DNA from 3 places in the Roseburia sp. AM51-8 genome. Region 2 is predicted to be linked to each of the others. Evidence: a T-box and tRNA genes for the amino acid it is inferred to sense, from the RefSeq annotation. Region 2 holds a T-box; the other regions hold tRNA genes.
The links. A T-box is a leader RNA that pairs with one kind of tRNA and senses whether it is charged. The one in region 2 lies ahead of thrS (threonine--tRNA ligase), so its partner is inferred to be a tRNA-Thr.
Positions count from the first base shown of each region.

Region 1: it has a tRNA-Thr gene. The T-box ahead of thrS (threonine--tRNA ligase) is inferred to sense a tRNA for this amino acid. The anticodon was not compared.
Region 3: it has a tRNA-Thr gene. The T-box ahead of thrS (threonine--tRNA ligase) is inferred to sense a tRNA for this amino acid. The anticodon was not compared.

Region 1 covers NZ_QUEY01000007.1:8,183-16,095, reverse strand. The annotation lists gene efp (elongation factor P) at 48-605, shown strand; gene DW996_RS11865 (hypothetical protein) at 621-830, shown strand; gene DW996_RS13500 (lytic transglycosylase domain-containing protein) at 912-1,598, shown strand; tRNA gene DW996_RS11855 (tRNA-Thr) at 1,650-1,722, opposite strand; gene DW996_RS11850 (ASKHA domain-containing protein) at 1,872-3,002, shown strand; gene DW996_RS14585 (ASKHA domain-containing protein) at 3,096-3,416, shown strand; gene larB (nickel pincer cofactor biosynthesis protein LarB) at 3,484-4,224, shown strand; gene DW996_RS11835 (LarC family nickel insertion protein) at 4,247-5,056, shown strand; gene DW996_RS11830 (DUF4317 domain-containing protein) at 5,053-6,282, opposite strand; gene asnS (asparagine--tRNA ligase) at 6,420-7,802, shown strand; gene asnA (aspartate--ammonia ligase) at 7,873-7,913, shown strand, end outside.
Region 2 covers NZ_QUEY01000002.1:553,942-561,854, forward strand. The annotation lists gene DW996_RS06460 (threonine/serine ThrE exporter family protein) at 1-278, shown strand, start outside; gene DW996_RS06465 (threonine/serine exporter family protein) at 275-736, shown strand; gene DW996_RS06470 (WD40/YVTN/BNR-like repeat-containing protein) at 759-1,598, opposite strand; gene DW996_RS06475 (hypothetical protein) at 1,640-2,161, opposite strand; gene thrS (threonine--tRNA ligase) at 2,250-4,019, opposite strand; T-box leader at 4,076-4,276, opposite strand; gene DW996_RS06485 (RNA polymerase sigma factor) at 4,495-4,926, shown strand; gene DW996_RS06490 (zf-HC2 domain-containing protein) at 4,919-5,893, shown strand; gene DW996_RS06495 (HIT family protein) at 5,971-6,393, shown strand; gene DW996_RS13285 (glycoside hydrolase family 3 C-terminal domain-containing protein) at 6,513-7,913, shown strand; gene DW996_RS13290 (glycoside hydrolase family 3 protein) at 7,913-7,913, shown strand, end outside.
Region 3 covers NZ_QUEY01000004.1:64,761-72,673, forward strand. The annotation lists gene argH (argininosuccinate lyase) at 1-1,279, opposite strand, end outside; gene DW996_RS09585 (epoxyqueuosine reductase QueH) at 1,285-1,920, opposite strand; gene DW996_RS09590 (hypothetical protein) at 1,924-2,241, opposite strand; gene DW996_RS09595 (DUF5688 family protein) at 2,322-3,251, opposite strand; tRNA gene DW996_RS09600 (tRNA-Thr) at 3,286-3,358, opposite strand; gene spo0A (sporulation transcription factor Spo0A) at 3,841-4,626, opposite strand; partial or broken gene spoIVB (SpoIVB peptidase) at 4,727-5,970, opposite strand; gene recN (DNA repair protein RecN) at 6,006-7,682, opposite strand; gene argR (arginine repressor) at 7,723-7,913, opposite strand, start outside.

The sequences.
Region 1 (7,913 bases), on a different contig from region 2:
GAGCATAAGTGGGCTCGGGTCCATAGAGTATTAAGGAGGAAGAAAGAATGATTTCAGCTGGCGATTTTAGAAATGGCGTTACCATCGAATTGGAAGGCAACGTTTACCAGATCATCGAATTTCAACATGTTAAGCCTGGTAAGGGTGCGGCATTTGTTCGTACAAAGTTAAAGAATATCAAAAACGGTGGTGTTGTAGAAAAGACATTCCGTCCGACAGAGAAGTGTCCACAGGCACACATCGATCGTAAGGATATGCAGTATCTTTACAATGATGGAGATCTCTACTACTTCATGGACGTAGAGAATTATGAGCAGATCGCGCTCAGCACAGATGATATCGGTGATGCATTAAAGTTCGTTAAGGAAAATGAAATGGTTAAGGTATGCTCTCACAAGGGAAGCGTATTTGCAGTAGAACCACCACTTTTCGTAGAACTTGAGATCACAGAGACAGAACCGGGATTCAAGGGAGACACAGCAACAGGTGCTACAAAGCCTGCTACCGTTGAGACAGGAGCAACTGTTTATGTACCTTTGTTCGTTGAGCAGAACGATGTGATCAAGATCGACACCAGAACAGGGGAATACTTATCAAGAGTATAAGTAGAGACTAGACGTATGGATTTCAAGAAATTACCTTTTTCACAAATGTTACAGGACCGCAGGGTGTTTGGCATTTTTGATGATGTATTTCAACAAGGAACTTGGCTGAATGTTTCAGCACTTTTAGCCAGTGAATCATGTATTGAGGATGCTTACGCAGATGGCACGATTCCGAGCGAGACTTTAGATCTGATCGTGGAGCGCTTGGAAGATCTGCAAGCGTAGACTCATATTACAGGACGAAGACAGGATGTATCGAGAGATACATCCTGTTTGATATACATTACAGACCCAAAGGAGTTACCAATGAAGATATCTATCATAAACGGGGATGGCACGACCACCTATGTAGAAAATATGACTCCGGTTACCAGCCTTGAGGAATTTTCCGATTCCCTGACCAGTGCAACCCAAGCCTTAAATGATAGTCAGACAGAGACAAACGCGACTTTTGCCGGGACAAGTCTTACGGTACCGACAGATCTGATGAGCATTTTTGAAGAAGCAGCCGATACCTATGGCGTGGATGTCAATCTTTTGACTGCCATAGCCAAGCAGGAATCCAATTTTACAGCAGATGCCACGAGTTCCAGTGGCGCTATGGGCATTATGCAGCTCATGCCTGCCACTGCGCAGGGGCTTGGCGTATCGAATGCCTATGATCCATATCAAAACATCATGGGCGGTGCAAAATATATCAGTCAGTTGCTTTCCCGCTATGACGGGGACGTATCACTTGCGCTTGCCGCATACAATGCCGGCAGTGGGAATGTAGCAAAATATGGCGGTATTCCACCTTTTGCCGAGACACAGAATTATGTTTCAAAAGTGCTTGGTTATTATCAGAATGGAGTCGACATTCCGTCACAGACCAGCAGTGCACAGGCAAGTGCTACAGATACGGAAGGGCTGTCCGTAGATGAAAGGCAGAATATTTACCGGCAGATGCTCAGTCTGACCAATCAACTGATCTTAGATAAATTAGAAGCCTAAAGAAATAGCATATAGAAAAAAGACATCAGATCAACTGATGTCTTTTTTTAAAGCTAGCGACGAGAGTTGAACTCGTGACCTCCTCACTACCAATGAGGTGCGCTACCACCTGTGCCACGCCAGCTTGTCGTTTACCGACCTGTATAATATACTATAAAGCCATGAGCGTGTCAAGAGACTTTTTGCAATAATGTTTTGACCTTTTTGTTTGGGGGAATTGCGCAGGCTGGCATAGAATGATAAGATACAAAAAGAAAGTCTTGGAGGAAAGATATGCGGATCGGGATCAGTGCAGGCGTAGGAAAAAACAAAACAATCAGAGATGCCTTGCAGGAGCAGGGACTGAGTCTGGATTATGTCTGTGGCGGAATCGGCAGATGCGGAAAATGTGCGGTGCGCGTCATTTCCGGGCATGTGCCTGTTACAGGGGCCGACCGGGCATTTTTTTCAAAAGAGGCATTAGAGCAGGGCTGGCGTCTTGCCTGTCAGATGCAGGTGGCAGATGATATAGAGATAGAAGTGGCAGAGGATCTGGTCTGTCAAAAAGAAGCCGGCATACAGGTCGCTGGTCTTTATCCACAGGATGAAAAAACAGATCAGGGGGTGCCAACAAAGGCTGCCTATGGCATTGCTATTGACCTGGGAACGACTACGATCGGCTTTTCCCTGGTCGATCTTGCTACAGGACAGGTCGAGTCATGTCTAAGCCGCATGAATTCCCAGCGGATCTACGGAGCGGATGTCTTGTCCCGTATTCAGAGTGCAAATGAGGGACATGGGGATGACCTGCGCCGGTACGCAGAATCGGGTCTGACGCAGGGGATCAAAGACCTTTGCAAAAACCGGATACAAGTGTCTGATATCCGGCATATCGTCATTGCCGGCAATACGACCATGTGCCATCTGCTGCGGGGCTATTCCTGTCAGACCTTGGGCGTGTCTCCTTTTCAACCGGTCAGCATCAAACAGGAAGATTTTGTGCAAAAGGGGATCGCGGTAACGATCCTGCCGGGGGCATCCGCTTTTGTCGGAGGAGACATCATATCCGGTATCTATGGGATCCGGGAGCATATGGATGCTGACGAGCCATGGATGCTTTTGGATTTCGGAACCAACGGAGAGATGGTCCTTTGGACGGGAGAGGAGTATTTTGCCACGGCGGCTGCGGCTGGACCGGCATTTGAGGGCGGGAATATTTCCTGCGGCTGTGCCAGTATTCCGGGGGCGATCAGCAGCGTTATGATCGCCGGACGCAACTCGCATACCAGGACGATCGGCGGCCTCCCGGCGATCGGTATCTGTGGCAGTGGGATTTTGGAGGCGGTCAGCGGCATGAAAAAGGGGGGATCGTGGACGAAAACGGCACCTTTGCGGCGGATATCCCGGAGGATGGATTTGCCCTAAATACGCCGGGCAGTCAGGAAAAGATCTCTTTGACACAGGAAGACATCCGGCAGTTTCAGATGGCAAAAGCGGCGATCGCGTGGGCAGAAGACCCTGTTAAAAGAGGCTGGTATGGAGGCTTGGCAGGTAAAAAAGGTATATCTGGCAGGCGGCATGGGTACCTTTTTAAATGTGCGCGCAGCGGTAGAGACCGGTCTGGTGGAAAAAAGTTTTTTGCCGGTGGCAAAAGCCGGAGGGAATACTTCTTTACAGGGGGCAGTTTCCTATCTGAAAAAGACCGGACAGGAGCAGATTTTAGAAAAGGATAAATTAAAGGAAATCACGGAGAAAATGCAGGTTCTTATGCTTGCGGATATGCCGGACTTTGCGGATGCCTACATTTCGCATATGGCATTGACAGAGTTTAAGGCATGAGGCACAATAGGTGCGGTAACTTTGGCAGAGCATAGGATGTAAAATAGACGACAAGGTGGGACCGAAGATGGATACCAGAGAAATTCTTGAACAACTACAGAAGGAACAGATCACTTTGGATCAGGCAGATCACCTGCTGCGCAGGCAGCCTTACGAGGAACTGGGCTATGCGAAGTTGGATATGCACCGGAAAGTACGGTCGGGCTGTGCGGAAGTGATCTTTTGCCAGGGGAAGGCAGACGATCATCTGCTTTCCATTTTTTCACACTTGTATGAAGCAGATGGCGAAGTCTTTGGTACGCGGGCAAATGAGCACCAGTATGCCCTGATCCGGGAAAAGTTTCCTCAGGTTTCCTATGATGACAAGTCTCACATCATAAAGATTGAAAAAGAGGACAAAACGCACATTGGCAGCATAGCGGTATGCACAGCGGGGACGGCAGATATCCCGGTAGCGGAGGAAGCGGCGCAGACGGCAGAATATTTCGGTTCCCATGTCGAGCGTATCTATGATGTCGGAGTCAGCGGCATCCACAGATTATTTTCCCAGTTGGATCTCATACAGTCAGCAAATTGTGTGATCGCGGTAGCGGGCATGGAAGGGGCGCTTGCCAGCGTTTTGGGTGGACTTGTAGACAAGCCGGTCATTGCCGTGCCGACCTCGGTCGGTTATGGTGCCTGTATGGAAGGGCTGTCGGCGCTGCTTACTATGATGACCTCCTGTGCCAACGGGATCGCGGTCGTCAATATTGATAATGGATATGGGGCAGGCTATATTGCTAACCAGATCAATCATTTGGCAAAATAGGACAGAAAAAAGGAGACATAGAATGGGAAAGCAGTTATATTTTGAGTGCGCAAGTGGTATCAGCGGGGATATGGCAGTGGCGGCACTGCTAGATCTGGGTGCATCGGAGGCACAACTGCAAGAGACACTTGCGACGCTTCCAATCACGGAAGCATATGAGATCAGGATCAGCCGGGTCAAAAAGTCGGGCTTGGATACCTGCGATTTTGATGTAATTCTGCCAAAAGATCTGGATACCCACGATCACGACATGGCATATCTGTATGGACATCTGCAGGAAAAAAATACTGCCCATGAACACCATACACACCGCGGACCTAAAGAGATCGCAGCCATCTTTGATGCATCTGCCATGACGACAGGTGCAAAAGAGACCGCCCACCGCATTTTAGATATTTTGACAGATGCGGAGGCAAAAGCACATGGCATCGCGCGTAACCAGGTGCATTTTCATGAAGTGGGGGCTGTGGACTCCATCGTGGATATTGCAGCCTTTGCCATTTGCTTTGACGCTTTATGCCGGAAATACGCAGTGAAGGACTGCATCGTAAAAGAGATCACGGAGGGCTGCGGCACGGTACGCTGTCAGCATGGGATCTTACCGATCCCGGTTCCGGCAGTTGTCAATATTGCGGCAGCCGGAGGACTTCGTCTGCACATGACACAAGTAGCAGGAGAACTGGTCACGCCGACAGGGGCAGCCATAGCAGCAGCCGTAAAAACAAAAGACCAACTGCCTGCATCCTGTCAGATAGAGGCTGTTGGTCTTGGCGCAGGGAAGCGTGTCTATGAGACAGCCGGCTTCCTGCGGGTATTTTTGTTGGATGATTAAAAACTCATGGTCTCGCCGTTGATCTTGGCTTCCTCATCCTCTTCCATAGGAATGACGAGGCAGCGCTTGCCATCGACGAAAGCCGTATGTATTTCTTCGACTTTCTCCGGTGTGACCTTTACGACAACGTCAATGTCGGTGCCGTCAGATGTGATGACACCGGCATCTTCTAATTTCTTGGTAAGATCTACGACTTTTTCCTGTAATTGTTTTTTCTCAACGCGGACTTCGTTGTTCTTGATCGCCTTGGCGTCCAAGAGTTCCTGTGCGTCCGGCAGGGTGTCCTCAAAGAAAGACTCATAGGAAGCCGTGATCTTTTCTGCCTTTGGCTCGGAAATGCCGGCATCGGTCAGGATCTCTGTGATCATCTCCCCATCCAGAAGGATCGGTTCATCCTTATCGACTTTTTCTTTTTCTACTAAGATAAAATCATTCAGATTTTGCTGCACATCAAGGACGGTGTCCTTGGTCTCTTCGTCATCCGGCCCCAAGGTCTGTACGACCATGTTTTCAAAGGCATCGCGCTTCTGGGTCGCAGTGCGTTTTGTCCCGCAGCCAAGTCCGTTTGCCCAGAATTCCGCATGCGGTTCCTTGGCATTTTTTGTATAAACTAAGGTAGAGTGGATATCTGTGGCACGTCCGTTAAAGGCAGGAAAAAGAAAAGCGGTATCCGTAGGACCAACAACCCAGTCCCGGATTCTGGCACCGATGCGGTGCTCGCCTTCCAAATAGCCCAGCCCCGGCTTTGACAGAGCAACCGGACAGATACAGCAAAGCAGGTATTCGTAGACTTCGTCCGACTCGTCCATTGCCAGTTCATCCGTTCCCTTGAGAGGAACATCATAGACATCATAATATAAGGTGATGAGATAATTGCCGACATAATCATAAGAATCAATAATAAGATCATAATAGGTGTCGAGCAGGGCATCATCCTCTAACTTGCTGGCACGCAGAGCCATCAGGATCTGCTGCCTGCCGCCAACGGCTTCCTCATCGATCGGAAACTCGAGTTCCAAAAGATTATTTCCAAGGGTACCGGAGAGTGCTTTTCCGGCGATCTCCAAGTATTTGTAGAACTCGTCCTCCTCCAGATTTAAGAATTTCTGGGAAAAGGTGACTAATTTATTCTTTTCAGCATCGACATAGCAGCCGCACATGTGCTGAATGGTGCAACTTTCTTTTTTTAACCGACGTTTGATCTCTGCAACTTCTTTTTTATTCATAATGCATTCCTTTCCAAATTTGTGAGCACTTCTTATTATATCGAAAAAAAGAAGTCGTGCAACACCTTGATTTTCACACTTTAGTGAGGTAAAATAAGGAATAGTTTTGTACGATAGATTTTGGAGGAATTAGGAAAATGATCAACATTAGAGATTTACATCATAACTACAAAGATTATGATGGCAAGGTCGTCACCATTGGAGGATGGGTTCGCAGTATCCGTGATTCAAAGACATTTGGATTCATGGTCGTAAATGACGGTACTTTCTTTGAGCCTGTGCAGGTGGTTTACGCAGATAAATTAGACAACTTTGAGACCATCTGCAAGTTGAATGTAGGTGCAGCCGTGATCGTGACTGGTCAGGTCAAGGTTACACCGGAGATGAAGCAGCCATTTGAGATCCATGCCGATGAAGTCGTGATCGAGGGCGAGTCTACACCGGATTATCCATTGCAGAAAAAGCGTCATTCTTTTGAGTATTTGAGAACCATCAGCCATTTACGCCCGAGAACCAATACTTTTCAGGCAGTTTTTCGTGTGCGTTCTCTGACAGCATATGCTATCCACAAGTTTTTCCAGGAGAGAGATTTTGTCTATGTGCACACACCACTCATTACCGGTAGTGACTGTGAGGGCGCAGGCGAGATGTTCCAGGTCACCACTATGGATCTAAGCAATGTGCCGACTAAGGATGGCAAGGTGGATTATTCACAGGATTTCTTTGGTAAGCCGACCAACCTTACTGTGAGTGGACAGTTAAATGGTGAGACTTATGCCATGGCATTTAAGAATATCTATACTTTTGGACCGACTTTCAGAGCGGAGAATTCCAACACGACCCGTCATGCAGCAGAGTTCTGGATGATCGAGCCGGAGATCGCTTTTGCAGATCTGACAGACGATATGATGCTTGCTGAGAGCATGTTAAAATATGTGATCTCTTATGTGCTGGAGCATGCACCGGAAGAGATGGCTTTCTTCAACCAGTTCGTTGACAAGGGACTGATCGAGCGTCTGGAGCATGTGGTTAATTCTGATTTTGGACGCATCACTTATACAGATGCGATCACAGAATTGGAAAAGCACAACGATGAATTTGACTATAAGGTATATTGGGGATGCGATTTGCAGACAGAGCATGAACGCTATCTGACCGAAAAGATCTTCAAGCGTCCGGTCTTTGTGACCGATTATCCAAAGGAGATCAAGGCCTTTTATATGAAATTAAATGAGGACGGAAAGACTGTTGCTGCCATGGATTGTCTGGTACCGGGTATCGGCGAGATCATCGGCGGTAGCCAGAGAGAAGATGATTATGAGGTCTTAAAGAACCGTATGGCTGAGTGTGGTCTGAAGGAAGAAGATTATGAGTTCTATCTGGATCTTCGTAAGTATGGATCCGCACGTCATGCCGGATTTGGTCTTGGATTTGAGAGATGCGTTATGTATCTGACCGGAATGGGCAACATCCGTGACGTGATCCCGTTCCCAAGAACCGTAGGAAACTGCGATCTATAATTTTGGCAGTGACTGTGCATATGCGAAAGCGTGTGCACAGTTTGAATTGTGGAAGGGAAGGAAGATAGAAATGAGCAAAATGTATATCCCGGAGGATTATGTGCCGGCTCT
Region 2 (7,913 bases):
TTGCCAATCTGCTAATCTGTAGTATGTTTGTAACAGCCCTGAGCCTGCTTCCTATGTGTATGGGACTTCCGGTTTCGCAGGACAAGATAGTGATCGGCTGTATCATGCCACTTGTACCGGGCATTGCCTTTACGACCTCCATCCGTGATTTCTATAATAGTGATTATCTGTCAGGTGTGATCCATCTCTTGGACGCGCTTTTGACTGCACTCTTTATTTCGGTTGGCGTTGGCCTGACAATCTATATTTTTCAGAGTTTGGGAGGTGCTATGTCATGATTGGGACGATTTTTTTGCATTTTATCATTGCTATGATTGCGACGTTAGCCTTTGCTGTTCTGTTTCAAGCACCTAAATCAGAATGGGGTTTATGTGGGTTGACAGGTGGTGTGGGCTGGTTTGTCTATGAATATCTGCATTCACAGCAGGGCTGGCATCTGATGTTGGCAACGATTGTGGCAACACTGGCCTTGACCTTGCTTTCACGCTTTTTCGCGGTACTTCGCAAGCATCCGGCAACGGTCTATCTGTTGTCAGGGATATTCCCGCTGGTGCCGGGAGCCGGGATTTACTATGCAGCCTTTTATCTAATCAGCGGTAATATGGAAATGTTTTCGATCAAAGGAACTGAGACAGTTGAGACGGCAGGGGCGATTGTTATCGGTATCATCCTTGCGATGGGACTTCCGCAGGCATGGCTCAACCATCTGAAAAAGAAGGAAAAGAAAGCAATATAAAGCATAAGAAAAGCGCCGGAGATCAAAAGTCTCCGGCGTTTTCCCATGTTGCGCCACCATCAGTAGAAATATATTTTACACCCGTGGTATCACCAGCTTCCGGTCTTGCTAAAACGACCAACTGATCTTTATCTTTTCTTGGCATATCAAAGTAGAATTCGCCGGTTGTAGCACCTGGAAATTCTATTTTTGTAAAAGTTTTCCCTCCATCTGTTGTTCGATAAAGGTTGGACCAATCTTGCCCCGCACATGTCAGACCAATGATGCCATTATTCTCATCATAGAATACGAGACCTTCGCTGACACCGATATTTCCGACAAAGGGATCTTCGGTGATCATCTCCCATGTGTTTCCGCCGTCTGTTGTTTTCTGCAAGCCATAAAAACGGCTTCCTGCAGCAGCATCTAAAATCTTAAATTTCCAACCCATTTGTTCTGTGAGATAAAAATATTGTATACCATCTTCGTCGGTATAACATTTGCCAATTTCTGAGGAGTTTTTAGTAGAAGCATCCGTTTGCTCCTGTTCTTTTTGTTCCTGCAAAGAAGTGTATTTAGGGTTAGCCATATAACGTACTGGTGTAACCGTATCAAGCTCTGGCATGTGTAAGGATACTTCATATCCTTTTACAGACCCACCAGCATTTAGCTTTTGGATTTCGGAACGATCTCCGGAAACCGCAACGAGACCATCTTTTATTTCAAAAGAACGATTTCCTAAATATAGTAATTGGTAGGTGGAGCCATCATAAGTTTGTTCCCACTCTGCCACCTGTTCTTTCCAGTTGGCCAGTGCAAGCACATCAATCATAGGAGACAGTAAGGAGTCTGTATCAAAATCTGCCGATGCATACCCATCCATATTAACATAAATTTTTTTGCTTTTTTTGGCATTGTAACTGATTAAATAGGTGCGCGTCTGATTGTTCTCATCTTTTCCATATAAGAAACCTCGATTGCACTTATTTTTCCAGTACCGTCAAAATCTACAGTAAATTGTTCTGCAATATAGAGTTTTTCCGGAAGGTTTAATGCGGCATTCAAGTCATCCAGAATGCCTTCGATACCCGTGTCAAAAATGTTCGTATGCGTCAAAGCAACTTCACGTGTGTGTATCAAATCTTGAATTTTCCACGACAGAGCACCATGATAAGGGATTGCAGAATAAATGATACTGCTGGAAAAGAGAACACATGCTGCAATGACAGAAGTTAATTTAACAATAAATGCAGTTTTGTTTTTCATAGTCGCAGGTTCTGTTGTTTGTCGCAGAATGAGTGCGCCACTGAAGACGAGCAAACCGAAAAACATCCATAATAGATGACGTCTGGTACCGCCATATTTGCAAAGAACACTTAGGTGGTACGAATCAAAAATAAAGGACAGAATCATAACAATTTCTGCTATTTGGCGCTTGTTTTTCATAAAAAGCTCCTTTTACGGATGACAATTAAAAAAGGATACCCTGATCATTATAGTGCATCAGGGTATCACCTTTTGTGTTTGTTCTAGTTTACATGAATATGTTCTTTTGATTTCTCAGCAATTTCAGCTTGATTTTTTCAACGAATTCGTCTAATGGAAGGACTGTCGTTTCTTTTTCACCATGAAGACGGAAGGAAACGGTACGGTCATCCTTTTCATTAAATCCGACAACCAGCAGATAAGGTACTTTTTGTACCTGACCTTCACGCATGCGGTAGCCGAGTTTTTCGGCACGGTCGTCAAGTTCTACGCGGACATTTGCATCTTCCAGGGCATCTACGATTTCCTGCGCATAAGCATTCAGACCGTCGTCATCTGTCTTGACCGGCATAACGCGAACCTGAACAGGAGCAAGCCAGGTAGGAAGATTTCCCTTGGTCTCTTCCAGGATATAAGCCATAAAGCGATCCAAAGATCCAAGGATGGCACGGTGCAATACGACCGGTGTCTGCTTTTCGCCGTTGCTGTCAATATAATAGAGGTTGAACTTGGCTGGCAGACAGAAGTCCAACTGACAGGTAGAGAGTGTGATCTCATTACCGATCGCCGGCTGTACGTTTACGTCAAGTTTCGGACCATAGAAAGCAGCCTCGCCGATCTCCTCGGTGTATTCGATGCCGATACTGTTTAATACATCACGCAGTGCATCTTCTGCTGTATTCCACATTTCATCATCATCATGATACTTTTCTTTATTCGCCGGATCACGAAGGGAAAGTACACAACGATAATTGGTAATTCCAAAATCCTTATAGGTATCAAAGATCAGATTTACAACGCTGGTAAATTCTTCCTTGATCTGTTCCGGTGTCACGAAGAGGTGGGCATCATTCTGACAGAAATGTCTGCCACGCTCGATACCCTTTAAGGTTCCGCTGGACTCATAACGGAAGTCGTGTGCAATCTCACCGATACGGATTGGCAGGTCTTTGTAAGAATGTCTTCTGTTTGCGTAAATCATCATATGATGTGGGCAGTTCATAGGGCGAAGTACAAAGGATTCCCCTTCCATTTCCATTGGTGGGAACATGTTTTCCTTGTAATGATCCCAGTGACCGGATGTCTTGTAAAGATTGACCGTGCCGACACATGGAGTCATAACATGGAGATAACCGAGTTTTCTCTCTTTATGCTTGATATAGTTTTCTAATTCCTGCCAGATGGTGTATCCCTTTGGCAGGAACATTGGAAGACCACGACCAACCAGGTCATCTACCATAAAGAGATTCATATCTTTTCCGATCTTTCTGTGATCTCTTTCTTTTGCCTCTTCCAATAACTGTAAATGTGCATCTAACTCTTCTGGTGTTGGGAAACAAACACCGTAGATACGCTGCAGCATTTTGTTTTTGCTGTCGCCCTTCCAATATGCACCGGAGTGGCGGATTAATTTGAAATATTTGCAAAGTTTTACATTGTCTACGTGAGGTCCACGGCAGAGATCAGTAAAATCGCCCTGATCGTAAACCGTGATATTGCCATCCTCAAGATCCTCGATCAGGTCTAACTTGTAAGGGTCATCCTTAAACATTTCCAAGGCTTCTTCCTTGGAAACTTCGCGGCGGATGATCTTTTTGCCGGATTTGATGACTTTCTTCATTTCCTTTGTGATTGCTTCGATGTCTTCATCACGGATAACGTCATCGCCCAGGTCGATATCATAATAGAAACCTTCTGCGACAACTGGTCCAACCCAGAATTTAGCCTGTGGGTAAAGATGCTTGATTGCCTGTGCCATCACATGGGCACATGAGTGGTTCAGCGTATTCAGACGCTCGTCTTCTTTGAAATTTACCATTTTCATTCTCCTTTTCATTTTTAGTATGAAAAAAGCACCCATAGACTGATACATCATCTAAGGGTGCTTGCACACGGTTCCACCTTAATTTTTACTCTTGCAGCCTGTAACGGGGCTATCCGGTAACGCTTCGGAATCATCCTTCTACGTACAGCTTCGAAGTGGTCTTCATGTAATCCGTTTCTAAGGAACTTCCAGCAAATGTTCCTCTCTCTGTGAGAACCTGATTGCATTACTCTCTTCATCATTGCTTTTATGGGTACTATTCATTTCTAAATCTGCTTCATTATAGTATAATAATGGCGGAAATTCAATGGATTTTGAAAAAGTGGAAAAATTTCCTAAATTTTTAAATTTTTTTGTAACAAAATAGGGAAAACATTGTCTAACCTACGAAAAAAGGAAAGGAAGGTGAGAAAGACTGGATACCGAGAAGCTATATCGAACGTATTTTATGAAGGTATATTCGTACGTGATGAATATCGTAAAAAATCCTGCTGCAGCAGAAGAAATCACGCAAAATACCTTTGTGAAAGCAATGACTACAAAAAGTGAATACGAAGGGTCATCCAGCCCATACACCTGGTTGTGCGCGATTGCGAAAAATCAGTGTTATGATTACTTCCGTAAAAATGGCAGAATTGCAGATGCTGTGGAACCAGAGAGGGAGGCAGTGTGTGCTTCGGATGTGACGGAGGATTTTGTCGTACGTGAAACTTCGTTGTCTATTCATCGGATTTTGCATGATATGGAAGAACCATATAAAGAAGTGTTTGAACTTCGTGTTTTTGGAGAATTGTCATTTGCGGAAATTGCTTCGATATTTCGAAAAACAGATAGTTGGGCGCGTGTGACGTATCACCGTGCAAGAATAAAAATAAAAGAGAGGTTAGAAGAGAATGAGTAATATAGAACAGAAATTACCGTGTGAGGTAGTGCAGGATATTTTGCCACTCTATCATGATGGTGTGTGTAGTGGTGCAAGTCGCAAAATGGTGGAAAATCATTTGCAGGAATGCCGTACGTGTAAAACACTGTTGCAGGAAATGGATGAGACGGAAATGGATATGGCACTTGCTGATGAGACAAAAGAAGTGCTGGAACACCATGCAAAAAGGGAGCGTACGTTGGCATATAAGACAGCAGTAGTTATTGCAGGACTCTTATTGTTACCAATTGTCATTGCGCTTCTCATGACACTTCCGGGCTATTCTGATTTAAAGACGGATGCGGCAATTATGGCATCTATGCTATTAGTGGCAGGTTTTACAGTAGTTCCACTGTTATCGCGAGGAAAGAAGCTGGCAAAGACCATTGTGGCATCGACAGCTGCATTGATTCTTTTGATTTTTATTGTGGAAATGTTTTTTGACCATGGCAACTGGATTACGTTTGGCGAGATTGCCTGCTCAACGATGTTTGGTCTTTCTTTGGTTTTTGCGCCATTTGTGGTAAAACAGTTAGACTTGCCGGAAACGCTGGTGAACCAGAAAGCACTTCTGACGGTGGCATGGGATACGATTTGGTTTTATCTGATGATGGTTATGTTTGCTATCGATAATCCAATTTATACGCAGGATCTTTTCCTTCCGGGTACATTTTTTGTTGCTCTTGGCTGGGCAATCTTTTGCGATTATCGTTATTTACCGGGGAATGGTTGGATGAAGACAGCAGTTTTATCATTGTTGGTTGGTATCTGGGGAACCATTGGAAATGCTCTCGGCTGGGTATCGGTTTCTGTGATGACAAAGGCGGGAGAGACACCGCTGGATCTCAGAGGCTGGATCCTTGCGATCACCCTTGGGCTGGCAATCGTCCTCTTTGTCATTGGACTGCTCCGGCAAAAGGGACAGTCTAAGAGAATCAAAGCCTAAAGTCATGCATTGCTATTTGCCCTGGGTCTGCGTATAATAAAGACAGTCACAAAGGAAAACGAGAGGAGAATCAGGACATGATAGATCAAAATTGTGCATACTGCGTAGAGGGAGAACTGGTTGATGCTTTTGGTATCAAGATCTGCGAACTGCCGACTTCCAAGGTATATTTATTTAAGGAGCAGAGCCATCCGGGCAGAGTGATCGTGGCACACAAGAAGCATGTGAGCGAGTTGATCGAACTGAGCCCGGAAGAAAGAGCGGCTTACATGGAGGATATTGCAAAGGTGGCAAATGCCATGCATGAGATCTTCCATCCGAATAAGGTCAACTATGGCGCTTACGGAGATACCGGACACCATTTACATTTTCATCTGGTTCCAAAGTATGAAAATGAATATGAGTGGGGCGGCGTTTTTGCCATGAATCCACAGGTCAAGACTTTAAGCGATGCAGAATATACCGAAATGGTAGAAAAATATCGTAAGGCACTTGCATAATTGCCTAAATATTTGATAAAAAAATCAAAAATTTAATAGTGAGGAGAGTCCTTCTGGTTTATAATGAGTATAAATTGCACAAGTCAGTATGTGCTCAGACAAACAGGGAGGACTTTTTTATGGAATTGATGGAATATGAAAAGAAACATACAGAGGCGGTCAAAGGCTCACTTGCCGAGTGTACCGTACTCTTGAAAAAAGATGGTAAATTTCCACTGGAGGCGGCAGGCAAGATCGCAGCCTTTGGTAGTGGTGTGCGCCTGACAGTTAAGGGTGGAACCGGATCCGGCGAAGTCAATTCACACTATTCTGTGAATATCGAAGAGGGCTTAGAGCAGGCAGGCTTTGAGATCACGACCAAGGCGTGGCTGGACGCATATGATGCCAAGCGCGCAGAGGCAAAGACGGATTTTATCAAGCGTATGAAGGCAGAAGCCAAGGCGAACCATCAGAATGTCATGGTCTATGCCATGGGAAAATCCATGCCGGAACCAAATTACCAGATCCCTTTGGAGGGGCAGGGCGACGTGGCAATCTATGTATTGTCCCGTATTTCCGGTGAGGGAAATGACCGTCCGGTAGAAGAGGGAGAGATCAAATTATCCGCTACGGAAAAGAGAGATATCTTAGCCCTCAATGAAAAGTATGATAAATTCATGCTGGTACTCAATGTCGGTGGCGTAGTCGATCTGTCCGATGTGACGGAGGTCAAGAATATCTTAGTCCTTTCACAACTTGGCGTAGATACCGGAACAGCCCTGGTAGACATCCTGCTTGGCAGACAGAATCCATCCGGTAAACTGGCAACGACCTGGGCGGCATGGGATCAGTATGCGCCGATGGATGACTTTGAGGACATCAATGATACCAGATATCAGGAAGGCATCTATGTTGGCTACCGCTATTTTGATTCCTTCCACAAAAAGGCACTCTTTCCATTTGGTTATGGCTTGTCCTATACAGAATTTGCACACAAACTGTCCGGTGTCAGCGCAGACGGCGAAAAGATCACGGTGCGCGCACAGGTGACCAATACAGGTCAGCGGGCAGGTAAGCAGGTGGTGCAGGTCTATGTATCGGCTCCAAGCGTAAAACTGGATAAGGCATATCAGGATCTCTGCGGATTTGCCAAGACTAAGGAACTGGCATCGGGAGAGAGCCAGGAAGTAGCCATTACCTTTGCCCTTTCTGATTTTGCTTCCTATGATGAGGCATCTGCTTCTTATATTCTGGAAGCCGGCAACTATATCGTGCGCATGGGCGTAAGCAGCCAGGATACGGCTCCGGTCGCTCTGCTTCGTCTGCAAGAAGACGTTACGACTCTGGTGGCAAAGAATGTCTTGGGAGATCCGGGATTTACAGACCTGCGTGCAGAGGCTGGCCAGACAGAAAATATTCCGGCAGATATCTGTGTCATCACTTTAAGCGCAGATGATTTTACGACAGAGCAGGTAGATTACCAGCCAAAATATGAGATCTTGCCGGAAGTGGAGGCGCTGTCTATCGATGAGGCAGCCTGA
Region 3 (7,913 bases), on a different contig from region 2:
TGGAAATGGCATCATAAATGTCCTCTTCAAAGACATCCGAGAACTCTTTCAATTCCTCCAATGACATATCATCGATCGCGATACCCTTATCAATGCAATAGAGAACCACACGTCCGATAATGCCATGCGCATCCCGGAACGGTACGCCCTTGCCTACCAGATAATCTGCGGCATCGGTCGCATTGGTAAAGCCATGTCTGGCGCTCTTTTCCATGACGTCTTTGCGGAAAGTCATGGTCTCTAACATGCCATCAAAGAGTTGGATGCAGCCATTGACCGTATCCATCGCATCAAATGCCATTTCTTTATCTTCCTGCATATCCTTATTATAGGCAAGCGGAATGCCCTTCATGGTCGTAAGCAGTCCCATCAGCGCCCCATAGACACGCCCAGTCTTACCACGCACGAGTTCCGCGATATCAGGGTTCTTTTTCTGCGGCATGATACTGCTTCCGGTACTATAGGCATCGTCGATCTCAATAAAACGGTATTCATTGGAATTCCAGATGATGACTTCTTCGGAAAAACGGCTCAGATGCATCATGATGGTAGACATGGCACTCAGGTATTCGATCAGATAATCCCTGTCGCTGACACCATCCATACTGTTGACGGTCGGTCCGTAAAATCCCAGCAGTTCTGCAGTATAATCACGATCCAATGGATATGTCGTGCCTGCCAATGCGCCGGAGCCCAAAGGACAATAATTCATGCGCTCGTATATATCGGACAAGCGCAAAACATCACGCTTAAACATTTCAAAATAAGCCCCCATATGATGCGCAAGCGTGATCGGCTGTGCCTTTTGCAAATGGGTAAAGCCCGGCATGATCGTCTCTGTGTTATCTTCCATAATGGAAAGAATGGTCTCAAGCAGATGATGGAGCAGATCCTTGGTATGTTCTACCTGACTTCTGGTATAAAGGCGCATATCCAATGCCACCTGATCGTTTCTGCTGCGTCCGGTATGCAGTTTCTTGCCCGGATCACCGATACGGTCGATCAGATTTGCCTCCACAAAACTATGAATATCCTCGTATTCGGATGTGATGGCAAGTTTGCCGTCTGCCACATCTTTTTCGATGCCTTCCAGTCCGACTAAGATCTCATCCCTTTCCTCTTCCGTAAGGATGCCCTGTTTTGCAAGCATCTTGACGTGTGCCTTGCTGCCCATGATGTCTTCCGCAAAAAACCGCTGGTCGAATCCGATGGAAGCGTTGAAATCATATACTAACTGATCGGTTGCCTTGGTGAATCGTCCACCCCATAACTGTGCCATAATACTTAATTCCTTTCCTCTTTTTCCTGCTGTCTGCTACGATATGAAAACACACACCCACAGTAATCCTGCCGATACATGCCATACTCTTTTGATAATTCTACGCTGCGCTTATAGCCCTCGCGTTTCTTAAAATCCGAATACAAATACGAAATGCCATAGTCTTTTGCCAGCGCTCCGCCGATTTCATTGAGCATCTGGGCATTTTTCATGGGACTGATGGAAAGTGTCGTCGTAAAATAGTCCATCTGCATTGCTTTTGCCAGTTTCGCCGTCTCTTCCAACCGAAGACGAAAACACTGCTGGCACCGCTTTCCACCCTCCGGCTCCTTCTCCAGTCCCTTGGTCACTTCATAAAAACGCTCTTTGTCAAAGTCTCCCTCCACAAAAGAGATCGGATGCTTTGCCGGAAAACGTTCGATAAAAGCCTTTTGTTCTGCCACACGTTTGTTATATTCTTCATCCGGGTAAATATTGGGATTGTAATAGAATACGGTGATCAAAAAATAAACGGACAGATACTCCAAGACATAAGAACTGCAGGGCGCACAGCAGGCGTGCAAAAGAAGTCTCGGCACCCTGCCCTGCTCCTGCAACTGAAGAATCGTTTGATCCAAAAGACGTTGATAATTCTGCTTCATGTACTATGCTTCCTCAGATGTCCAAAGATATAAAAATGCCACTGCCAGTACATATACGATTGCCATGAGTACCATAAAAACGGCTCTGCCAAAGCTAAATCCTGCCGCGATCTGTGCGATCACAAGGAGCCCATGTACCCAAAGCGGGATCCGGTTTAAAAGTGCGCTGAGCAGCACTTCCAAAATGGCGATCGAACAGATTGCCACAATGGGAATATTTAATACCGCAAAACTCACGACGATCAATACTACGGTCACCGCCAGAAAAATTCCAAGTGGTATGATTGGTTTATTTTTAAATACTTTGATTGCTTTTGTCATTTTAAGTGTCCTCTCCTGTTCTTTTCACTTAGCCCATTATAGCAAGTTTTAAAAGAAGAAACAACTACCACCTTTTCTCATCAGGAATAACTGATGCGATTGTTGACATGGTCATAATAATACACATGGTCGGAAAGGACTTCTTCCGGCATCACACAGGTAGCATTGACCTGACGTACCAGGGCAGACATTTCCTCCAGATCAAAGCGATTTTGATAAGGCAGCAAGATCAACTCATGCACACTGCTCGGCAAGATAACAAAATCGCTTTCTGTCACTTTCGCACATTTTTGCATGATCTGCGGATACAACATGACTGCCGCCCCAAAATACTGGTTGGCATTGGTCAGCACATACATCTGAAAATCTGCCAGATCTTCCATGTCTTCAATTTCCGGCAGACTCTGCCCTGCTGCTTCCAGCATAGAATCCACCAGTCCCGAAAAGGAATGCATCTTTGGTGCAAGCAATTTTGGCGTGTTGCGGCGGGCATAAGATAAGAGTTCTTTCGGCGTGATGTGCCAGATATCTAACATATCATTTCGGATCAGGATAGACGCATTACTCCTTGTCATTTGCTCAGGGAAGGTCTCATCCGCCAAAATATAATAGCAAAATACCACTGCTAGATCCAAATAGGGAACAAACGGCACTTCTGCCAAAAGTTCTTTGTTCTTTTCCATATTGACCAGTTTGTAGATAATATTTTCCCGCACTTTGGAAAAATCCGTGAAAAAAGATAGATCCACATCCTCTTTCAGGCGATACTCAGAAAAACTGGAAAGTATGCGGTCTGCGATTTCTGTCAGGGACGATCCCTCTTGAAAAATCTCATAACACGTATGTAAATAAATGGTTGGGGAAATGTTGACAGATGACTGAAGGATGCTCAGTCCGTCTAACCATAGATCGTTGTTCTTGAGAACAGGGCGCACATCAATCTCCTGATCCGCGTCAATCCGCTCCTCAAGTAAGGAAATCAATTCCTTTTTAAATATTTCGTATGTCATAAACCCTCCGATTCAGACATGCGCAAATGGAAAAAGCTCCGAATCAGACTCGAACTGACGACCCCTTCATTACGAGTGAAGTGCTCTACCAACTGAGCTATCGGAGCAACGAAATTATTATATCGAAAGTTTTCTGTTTTGGCAACGATTTTTTTATCTTTTTGCAAATCGAAGATGCGTTCCTTTGGACTTGGGGCTGGCACAGACTAGCAGGCGGACAGGGCACAGGATGCAGGGGGCAAAAACTGTCGCAGAACAGGGAGTCTCTGACGAGAAACTTTTTCTTTCTCTGATTAAAACTGTCTTTGCAAAGTTCGACAACCGTCTTGGATGATGTTCGCCTCTGTCAGATATGAATGCAAACGCATTAGAGATGCCCTGAATATCTGCCAGAGGCGGACACATCCTGACGGCAGTCGAAGCTGTGCAAGAGACACTTTATTAAAAGAAAAAGATTTCTCGAAGAGACTCGCCTAACCTGCTCCAAAGTTTTTGCCCCCTGCATCCTGTGCCCTGTCCGCCTGCTGGTCTGTGCCAGCCCCAAGTCCAAAAGGAACGCCCCTCATGGCAAAAGGAACGTCCCTCCTGCCTAGCGTAATTTGTAGTCCAAGCGGATCTTATCTGTGATCAGGGCGATAAATTCCGAATTGGTCGGCTTGCCCTTGCCATGATTGATAGTGTATCCAAACAGTGCATCAATAGTATCCATCCTGCCCCTGCTCCATGCCACTTCAATCGCATGCCGGATGGCACGTTCCACACGACTCGTGGTCGTATCATATTTCTTTGCGATCGTCGGATACAAGACTTTCGTAATGGAATTGAGCATCTCAATATCCTGTACGGACATGACGATCGCATCCCTTAAGTACTGGTAACCTTTGATATGTGCCGGTACCCCGATCTCATGAATGATATTTGTCACATCTGCCTCTAAGGCAGCCTCGGTATGCTCCTTCGTCTTTTTCTGATAAAAACCGGGCTCTACAAAGGCACGGGTTCTTCTTGTCTTTTTGATCCGCTGAATGATCGTATCTTTATCAAAAGGCTTCATGATAAAATAATCTGCCCCAAGAGCAAAGGCATCCTCTGTGACCTGTGGCTGGTTGACGGCACTTACCATGATAAAGTTCGGTGTCTTTTTAATACTCGTATCCCGCTGTACTTTATCCAGAACCCCCAGTCCGTCCATCTTTGGCATCACGATATCAAGCAGTACCACATCCGGCTCTTTCTCCTTGATCATCTGATACGCTTCTTCCCCATCTTTTGCTGTTCCAACTACTGAAAGTTCTTCATCCGACTGTACGATGGTGTCTAGCAACTGACGCATCAGATCATTATCGTCTGCGATTGCCACATTGAGTTTGTCCATACCATCCTCCTACTTTCTTCAAAATCTACGTTCCTCATTATTCAGCATATTTTGTATGTATGCTGTCGAAAGTAGTCGCGAAAAATGATATTTACAAATCCTATAGCATTTCCTCAATGAAAATGCCGTATCCTTTTGTAGGATCATTGATAAAAACGTGCGTTACTGCGCCAATGATCCTGCCTTCCTGATGATGGGCGATCCACTCATGCCCTGAACGATCCCGCCCATCTGGTCGATGAGTTTTTCATCCGTCACATGAAAGACAAAAGATTTATTCTTTTCCTTTGGTTCATAATCGATCTGGTCGATCATGATCTGATAAGCCTCCACCGCATCGCCTTCGCCAAACAGGATGGTCGCCCCCTCCCGCTTGATCTCCTGTTTATAAGCAACCGCATAGGAGTTTCCCGCATATGCCGTCTTTGCCGTCCCATTCATCTTGCCATAAATGCCCACATTGGAATTGCGCGTGATCTCTCCCAGCCGCGCCGCACTGCCATAATGGATCAGACCTGAGATCTCCCCCGGCGAACCGATGCTGCTAGGCGTGATCCCGGTAATGCTGGTCTCATACAGATAGCCCTCTTTCATACTAAGCGCCTGACTTCCCGATGTCGCGCTGATACCATGTCCCAGCGCCCCAAAAGAGCCATCCTCCTTGACATAGGTCAGGGTTCCTACCCCTGCCACATCATCTTTGACCCAAATGCCTAACTTATATGAGCCATCCTCCGTTTCCTGCGGCCGGACTTTGACTTCCATTTCTTCCCCATGTCTTACGACGGACAGGACCATGGCCTGCCCTTTTGACGCTTCTACCGCCTCCTGCAAGTCCTCCTTGTCTGAAAGTTCTTTTCCATCCCGCCCCGTAATGTAGTCTCCCTCCTGCAAAATATAAGCACAGGGAGATACTTTTTCTCCGGATACAGTCTGGATCTCTTTTAAACCGGCAACATAGATGCCCTGAGTCTGCAGATAAATACCGACCGGTCTTCCCACCGCATCCACGGACTGATCTCCGACAACGGTCCCGCTCATGGTCGCGATCGGGATTAGACCAAACAGTTTACAGGTATAGGTCTTTTGTATGCCCTTGGCATCGCTTCCACGCTCCGTCTGCACGGTCTCTTCTGTATGGGCTTCCTGCACACGAATAGGTGCCGCCAGTGAGATCTTATCACTGGCTTTTTGCAAAACAACCTCTTTGGGAATATAGGATAAAAGCATAAAATAGCAGGCTATGACATATACAATGCCGTAGGCTACGGCTGTTTTTTTGCGATTTTTCTGATACCATGCAAACATAAGCAAAACCTCCATGAAAAAGAAAAGGAAGGACATTTGTCCTTCCTTTAGTATGTTAGTTTTGCCTTATTTTAAACATCTTTCTTGCCTTGTGCCAGATCTTTCATCTCCTTGGCATTGTCTAAGACCGTCTGCGTGATGGTCGTTCCGCCAAGCATACGCGCCAGTTCCTTGATGCTGTCATGATAAGAAAGTGCCTCGATCGAAGATATGGTCTCATTGCCTACCACATCCTTCTGGATCAGATAATGATGATCTGCCATGGCTGCGATCTGTGGCAGATGCGTGATGCAAATGACCTGATGTTCCTTTGCGACCAGATGGAGTTTCTCCGATACTGCCTGCGCTGTACGACCACTGATTCCGGCATCGATCTCATCAAAGATCAAAGTATCAATATCATCATGCTCTGCCAGTACCGTCTTAATTGCTAACATGATACGCGACATCTCACCACCGGATGCTATATCCTTGAGCGGACGGATCGGCTCTCCCGGATTGGTACGGATCATAAACTGTGCATCGTCATAACCGTCTGCGCCGATATGATCTGTCTGCAAAAATTCCATGGAAAAATGCACATCCAGAAAATTCAAATCCATCAGGGCTTCTTCTACCTTGCCGGAGAGTTCCTTAGCATAGCGTTTGCGCATACCGGACAGGGCAAATGCCGCATCCTCTGCTTCTTTTTTGGCGTCATTTAAAGCCTGCGTCAACTTGGCAAGATAGGCCTCGTGGTGCATGAGTTTTTCCAAGCGGTCTTCCTTTTCCTGCTTTGCCGCCAGAATATCCTCAATGGTCGCGCCATATTTGTCCTTGAGGCGGTTGATCTCATTGAGTCTGCCGTCGATCTGGGCAAACATTTCCTCGTCAAACTCTGTCTCAGCCATATACTGTGACAGATCACGGTTGAAATCAGAAAGCAGGCTGTCGATGTCATTTAAACTTTCAAACATAGGCTCTAAGGCTTCATCATAAGACAGGATCTGATGCAGACGCTGCACAGCCCTTCCTACCTGTTCCGATGCCCCATCACTGCCGCTGGTCTGCTGGTATGCCTCGGAAAGTGCCTCCATGATCCGTTTGCTGTTGGATAATCTGCGATACTGATTTTCAAAGCGCGCATCTTCTCCGATCTCCAAATTTGCCTCTGTGATCTCTTTGATCTCATACTCTAAAAATGAGATCTCGCGCTCCCTGTCGCCATCCAACTGGTTGGCTTCCTTCCATTCCTGCTGCTTTGCGGCATAGGTCTTGTAGGCTGTCTGCATACGCTCTTTGAGCGGTCCTACTTCATTTTTGGCATACTCATCCAACATTTCCAGATGCTTTTTTTTGTGGAGCAGGGATTGATGGTCATTCTGCCCATGGATATCCAAAAAGATATCCCCCACCTGTTTCATCTTGATCGCCGGTACCATCTCGCCATTGATCTTTGCAACACTGCGGCTCTCCGTGATCTTACGGCTGAGGATGACCTCATCATCATAAGGCTCGATATCCAATTCTGCCAACTGCTTTCTCTGCGAGTCCCTGGTGATGCGAAAGACAGCCTCGACCAAGGCTTCCTTTCCGGGATCCCGCAACATGTCTTTTGACACCTTTCCACCAAGTGCCAGACCAAGCGCCCCTAAAATAATGGACTTTCCGGCACCGGTCTCTCCGGACAGGATATGCAGTCCGTCCAAGAAGGTGATGTCCTCCTCCTCGATGAGTGCAAGGTTTTTGACGTGTAAATTTTCAAGCATACTTGCTCCTTTCACTCTTCTTAAGCATTTTTATTCTCAACTAGTTCCTTAATCTACTCATGATCACAATGGTATCGTCTATACTGCGGACCGCGCACATGATCGTATCATCCCCGGCGATACTTCCCACGATCTCCGGCAATTCCATATGATCGAGTGCTGCTGCCACTGCCATCGCCATCCCGGAAACGGTCTTGATGACAAGAATGTTCTGTGCGTTGTCCATAGACA